2 regions of the Exiguobacterium sp. Leaf187 genome follow, and region 2 is predicted to be linked to the other one. Evidence: predicted binding sites of a transcription regulator. Region 2 holds the regulator's gene; the other holds the start of a gene.
What was found. Region 2 encodes Rex, which represses fermentation and respiration genes when NADH is low (regulators of the CRP and FNR family bind a similar motif). Its sites were predicted from a motif close to TTGTGAAATATTTCACAA; they were not measured.
Positions count from the first base shown of each region.

Region 1: ASF99_RS02915 (L-lactate dehydrogenase) is a predicted target of Rex. The motif match lies at 2,314-2,331, and genes of this name have one in related genera.

Region 1 is NZ_LMPR01000008.1:101,812-105,300, reverse strand. It holds gene ASF99_RS02935 (1,4-alpha-glucan branching protein domain-containing protein) at 1-622, shown strand, start outside; gene rpmG (50S ribosomal protein L33) at 727-876, shown strand; gene ASF99_RS02925 (5-formyltetrahydrofolate cyclo-ligase) at 934-1,479, shown strand; gene ASF99_RS02920 (DUF92 domain-containing protein) at 1,473-2,252, shown strand; gene ASF99_RS02915 (L-lactate dehydrogenase) at 2,418-3,374, shown strand.
Region 2 is NZ_LMPR01000009.1:1,898,337-1,901,825, reverse strand. It holds gene ASF99_RS13860 (ATP-binding cassette domain-containing protein) at 1-1,674, opposite strand, end outside; gene ASF99_RS13855 (redox-sensing transcriptional repressor Rex) at 1,842-2,501, shown strand; gene ASF99_RS13850 (twin-arginine translocase TatA/TatE family subunit) at 2,501-2,701, shown strand; gene tatC (twin-arginine translocase subunit TatC) at 2,709-3,488, shown strand.

The DNA.
Region 1 (3,489 bases), on a different contig from region 2:
GGCACATGATTACTACGTGGCAGTGAAACGTGAAAAATCTTGGAATACAGACGCCATCTTATTGTTTGTCCGACAATATGATGCGTCAGACCGGCCAGCTTCGGAGCTCGCTCGACGGCTTGCTGCTGCTGGTGAGAACGTCTATGTCGTCACGGAACATCTGGAAGCGTATCGATTTGAAGAAGGTGTTCACGTTTACGGAGTGCAAGTGACAGGTCTACCGCTCGTTCAGACCTATAACCAACTGGCGGCACTAAATTTAGCCTTCTTACGCCAAGCGCAAGCTTTGAGTAAGATCGTTGATTTCGCAGTCATCCACAACTTCAACATGGAGACCGCATCAGCTGCCCAAGCTATCGCGAAGATCAAAGAGTTGCCACTCGTCAGTAACGTCTACGATGTCGAAAGTGAGCGTTCTCCTGATCGTTCAGGTGGTCTGGTCGTTGCCTTAAAACGACTTGAAGGAGATGCGTTGCGCCAATCAGCGGTTGTTTATCTAGAACGAGAAGAGTCACGTCACGGGGTGGAGCAAGAGTATCACGTCGAAAAGAAGCCACTGCGTTTTGAAGAGAACCTTGAAAAACCATATCAACACGTGACGAATCCGAAAAAGAACGGATGAACAGTTGCAATTCCTTTCCTTTCTTGGTACGATACTTGAGTATGCTTAACCTTATGTAAAGCAAAATCACTTGATACATCGAGAGCTAGATAGGAGGGAATCCCATGCGCGTTAAAATCACATTAGCTTGCACTGAAACTGGTGACCGTACTTATATCACTAAAAAGAACAAGCGTAACAACCCAGAGCGTCTTGAGTTGAAGAAATACAACCCACGTCTCCGTAAGCACACACTTCACCGTGAAGTGAAATAATTGAGATGGAAGCCGTCACTTCGTGTGATGGCTTTTTTTGTGGAAAGGAAGACATTCATGAATAAACAAGAAGTACGCCGTCTGATCAAAGAACGACTCGATATGATGGAGAACCGTGCGGAGAAGGAACGGTTGATTCACGAACATGTATTATTATTACCTGAATGGCAACAAGCGACTTGTGTCGCGATCACATTAGCTTTTCGAAATGAATGTGATACAAGAATGCTGATTGAACAGGCGTGGCAAGAGGGCAAGACGGTCTTGATACCAAAAGTAGTCGGAGACGAGATGATCTTTTATGAACATGGACCAGAAGATCAACTGCAAGCAAATCAGATGGGGATTTCTGAACCGACCGCTTCAGCACGTCGCGCTTCACTTGCTCAAGCAGAGCTTTGCCTTGTTCCGGGTCGTGCCTATCGTCGGGACGGCTATCGGTTAGGATGGGGGGGAGGTTATTACGATCGTGCACTCGTGACCTATGCAGGATGTAAAGTATCGATTGCCTTTTCTGAACAACTTCTTTCAGATTTTGAAGTGGAAGCCTTTGATATCCCAGTTGATCTGATCGTCACTGACTTAGAGGTCATCCGATGCTAAGCGCGACCATTTTGTTTTGTCTATTGCTTGCTTGGACCGGACGATCTTTTCGTTTATTGACGACAAGTGGTGCGATCATGACCTTGCTCGTCGGTAGTGGTGTCTCATTCGGATTCGGTTGGCAAGGATTAGTAGTACTCTTACTTTTCTTTGGTAGCTCGAGCCTGTTATCGAAGGTCGGACGGTCCAGAAAACAATCGGTCGACTCCATCGTTGAGAAAGACGGCGCGCGTGACGGATGGCAGGTCCTTGCGAATGGAGGGCTAGCGTTCGTTGCTGCCTTAGCGTATGCCATGACGATGGATTTTGCGTATCTCTTGTTATTTCTATTCGTCATCGCAGCATCGAATGCTGATACGTGGGCATCCGAAATCGGACCGCTCTCAAGACGTGATCCATGGTCGCTCAAAACGTTACGACGGGTACCAGCAGGAACAAGTGGAGCGATGTCGCTGATTGGAACGGTCGGTACGATCGCAGGAGCTGCGTTCATCGCGATAGCAGCGCATTGGATATTTTCTCTTTCTTTAAGAGACGTCTTACTCGTAACAAGTATCGGTGTACTCGGGAGCCTGCTGGATACACTATTTGGAGCAGTAGGGCAACGCGTTTACCGATGTACGGTTTGTGGGGAATACACAGAAAAGCGAAAGCACCATGGGCAACCGACAGCTTATGTTTCAGGTATTCGATTTTTAGGGAATGATGCTGTCAATGTCTTAACGAGTGGTTTGGCAAGTGGAATCGGGTTTATCATCGTTCGATTCTGGTAACTGGAAAGTATATGAGTATGTAATTCCTTATGTTAGGATATCAATGACACAAAATGGACAAATGTGATTAATTTCACATGATACAAATAATGTGAAAGATGTTACAATTTATTTGTGAGATAGTTAACAAACTCTTAGGACGAATGAAAGGGTGGACATAACGATATGGAATTACATGCGAAAGTGACACGGGTAGCCCTCATTGGAGCTGGTGCAGTCGGTTCAAGCTTTGCCTATCAGATGTCAACAGCTGGGCTTTGTGAAGAACTTGTCATCATTGATGTCAACAAAGCCAAAGCAGAGGGCGAGGCAATGGACTTAAACCATGGAACACCATTTAGCTCTTCACCGATGCGAATATGGGCTGGCGACTACGCGGACTGCCGCGAAGCGGAAGTCGTCGTCATCACGGCAGGCGCTCCACAAAAACCAGGTGAGACAAGACTCGATCTCGTTGCAAAGAATGCGCTGATCATGAAAGAAATGATTCGTCAAATCATGGATTCTGGTTTTGATGGGATCATCGTCGTGGCTTCTAATCCGGTTGATATCATGGCGCATCTTGCCTGGAAATATTCCGGTCTTCCGAAATCCCGCGTATTTGGATCAGGAACGGTGCTTGATACAGCACGTCTGCGTCAAATGCTTGGAGAATACTTTCACATTGACTCCCGAAATGCCCATGCCTATATTCTTGGAGAACATGGTGATACGGAATTCGCTGCCTGGAGTAACAGCCGTATTTATGGAAAAACGATTGATGAACTACTTGCTGAAGACGATCGTTATTCTCAAGCAGATCTTGATCAAATTTACATCAACGTCCGAGATGCTGCTTATCATATCATCGAGCGCAAAGGGGCAACCTACTATGCGATCGGGCTTGGGCTTGTTCGGATCGTTCGTGCCATCCTCGGAAATGAGAACTGTCTATTAACGGTCGGTGCGCATGTCGATGGGCAGTATGGCATTTCCGGTATCCACATTGGAGTTCCCGCCATCATTAATCGTCAAGGTGTGCGTGAAATCATTGAAGTCTCATTGACGGAAGAAGAGTTGAAGAAATTCCATCATTCTGCTGATGTATTGCGTCAGACGCTTGAACCCGTCTTGCAAGGATAAGCGTACGCATCATGCTGAAGGTATTACCGAAATAAAGTAGCAAAAAAACTCAAGTGTCGGACTTTCTTCATATTGTCCACACTTGAGTTTTTTTGATGTAAAGAACGAATACATA
Region 2 (3,489 bases):
CTTCGACGCCGTGACCTTTGCAGCTTTTGCTTCCTCGGCTTCAAGACGCGCAATCTCTTCTTGCTCCGCCTTCTTCTCCGTGTAGTACGAATAATCACCGAGGTATTCCGTCACGCCGGCTTCACTCATCTCGATGACGCGGGTCGCGATTCGGTCGATGAAGTAACGGTCGTGAGAGACGAATAACAGCGTTCCTTCGTAGTCGACGAGCGCATTTTCAAGGACCATCTTCGAATCCAGATCCAAGTGGTTCGTCGGCTCATCGAGGACGAGGACGTTCGTTTTCCGGAGTTTCAGTTTTGCAAGTGCGAGACGTCCGCGTTCGCCACCAGATAACTCATGGACGATCTTGAAGACATCGTCACCGCTAAACAAGAATTGCCCGAGGACAGACCGGACTTCTTGTTCACGCATCAGTGGCCATTCGTTCCAAATCTCATCGATGACGCGGTTCCGGTCATTGAGTTCTGCCTGCTCTTGATCGTAATATCCGATCGAGACGCCAGTTCCGAAACGGAAATCACCGAAGAGGGGGCGTAAGCGACCGACGAGGACTTTTAGAAGCGTCGACTTTCCGATTCCATTCGGTCCGACGAGTGCCAGCGATTCACCGCGTTGCAAGCGGAACGTGATGTCTTTTGAGACAGCTTCTTCGTAACCGATTGCCAGTTGATTGACTTGAAGAACGTCATTCCCGCTCTGTTTTTCAATCGGGAAGGACAGGACCGTGCTACGCTCATCCCCATCTGGTCGGTCGAGCCGATCGACCTTCTCGAGCCGCTTCCGGACACTTTGGGCACGTTTGGTCGTCGTCGCTCGGGCGATGTTCCGTTGAATGAAGTCCTGCATCTTCGCGATTTCTTCTTGTTGCTGTTCGAACTGTTTCATTTCTTGATCGTACAATGCCGCTTTTTGTTCCAAGTACTTCGTGTAGTTACCGGTGAACTTACGGCAGACATTGCGTGACAGCTCATAGACGACATTGACGACTTGGTCAAGGAAGTACCGGTCGTGCGAGACGATCAGAACGGCACCACGATAACCACCGAGGTAACTTTCGAGCCAAGCGAGCGTATCGATATCGAGGTGGTTGGTCGGCTCATCGAGAATGAGGAGCTCTGGTGCTTGCAGGAGCATCTTCGCTAAGGCGAGACGTGTCCGTTGACCACCGGATAACGTTTGGATCCGGCGCGAATAATCGTCCGGATAAAAGCGCATGCCGTGCAGGACGGAGCGGATATTCGCTTCGAACTGATAACCACCCGCTTCTGAGAAGTCGTGTTGCGCTTGATCGTACGTCTTTAGGAGACGATCGTACGCGACCGGATCGTTCAAGATATGCTCCATGCCCATTTCGATTTCCATCCGGCGTAGTGTTCGTTCTTGTTCTTGGAGATGTTCAAAGACGGTCAGCATCTCGTTCCAGATCGTCTCGTTCGATTCAAGACCACTGTCTTGCGCGAGATAACCGATTTTGACATCCTTGCCTTTCATGATGTCGCCCGAGTCATGACTGAGTTCGCCAGCGATGATTTTGAGCAAGGTCGATTTACCGGCACCGTTTCGTCCGACGAGCGCAATCCGGTCACGCTCTTGTACTTCCAATTTGATATTTTCTAAAATCGGCTCAACGCCGAATGATTTCGAGAGTTGGTTGACTTGTAAGAGTATCATTTCCATCCATCCTTCCACCCTTTAGTCTATCACGAACAAAAGCGCGAGGTCCTGCGGAATATATTATTTGTGACTCTATGTGAAGTGGTTTACAATCAAGGAGAGTAGAAAGCTTTTTGCAAAGATTTGGGTGCCACGATGGATGTGGCCGAAGGGGGAACTGCAGGATGAATGGACCAGACACAAAAATTCCACAAGCGACAGCAAAACGGTTGCCGCTATATTATCGCTTCATCCAAAGTTTATACAATTCAGGCAAGCTCCGCGTCTCTTCTGCTGAGTTAAGCGAGGCGGTGAAGGTTGATTCAGCAACGATTCGTCGCGATTTTTCCTACTTTGGGGCATTAGGGAAGAAGGGGTATGGATATAACGTTCAACATCTCTTAACGTTTTTCCGCAAAACCTTGAATCAAGATGAGGTGACGAATGTTGCCTTAATCGGGGTCGGTCATCTCGGAACAGCGTTTGCAAATTATAACTTTTTAAAGAATAATAGTACTCGGATAGTCGTTGCGTTTGATGCGGACGAAGAGAAGGTCGGAACAACGACGCATGACGTTCCAATCTATCATGTTTCGGACATGAAAGAACAAATCGAAGCGAATCAGGTCGATGTTGCCATCTTGACGGTTCCATCCCAGTTCGCGCAGTCAGTAGCGGATGAGTTAGTCGAGTATGGTGTGACTGGCATCCTGAACTTTACGCCCGCGCGGTTGAACGTGCCAGCGAGCGTCCGGGTCCATCACATCGATTTATCGATCGAGTTGCAGTCGTTAGTTTATTTCATGAAGCATTATTCGCAATCAGCTGAAGGAGTGAAATCATAATGGAAAACCTTATCCCGTCAACTATAGCATTCATCGGACCAGGTAGCTTAGCACTAATCGGTGTCGTCGCATTAATCATCTTCGGACCGAAGAAGTTACCTGAACTTGGTCGTGCTGCGGGTCAGACATTGAAAGAGTTCAAGAGCGCAACGAACGGTATCATGGACGACGATAAAAAGGATGAACCGAAAGAGAAGTGATTGAATCATGGCGATTGATCAAGAACAAAGCGTGACGTCGCATCTGGACGAACTGCGTAAACGGATCGTCTGGTCGCTTATCATCGTCGTCGTCCTGTTCGCTGTTGCATTTCCGCTCGTCCGACCGCTCGTTCGCTTCTTGCAAGCGGACTTAAAAGAGCTCGGTATCGGTTTGAATGCCTTCAACGTCGCAGATCCTTTAATGTTGTATTTGAATCTTGCGTTCATCATCGCAATCGTGCTGGCATCGCCGTTCTGGATGTATCAACTCTGGGCATTCGTCCGCCCTGGTCTGTATGATAAGGAGCAAAAAGCGACATTGACGTATATTCCGGTCATCTTCTTTCTATTTTTGGCTGGTGTAGCCTTCTCATACTTTTGGTTGTTACCTTTCTTATTAAAAGTTTCGACTGAACTAGGGAAGGAACTCGGAATCGAACAAGTCATCGGAGTTGAGAACTACTTCAGTTTCTTAATCCGATTAACGATTCCGTTCGGTCTTCTTTTCCAATTGCCGGTCGTGACGATGTTTCTGACACGTCTTGGTCTCGTGACGCCAATTTTCATGCGAAAGAATCGGAAATATGCGTACTTTGCGCTGTTCGTCGTTGCGGCATTGATCGCACCGCCGGACGTGACGTCACATTTGATGATCTCGGTCCCATTGTTCGTTCTCTATGAGATCAGCATCTTGATTTCTGCGCGGACGTACAAAAAGGTCTTGATCCTCGAGCAACAGGCAGAGCTTGAACGACAGGCGGATTTGATGCGTGAATTGAATAAATGAA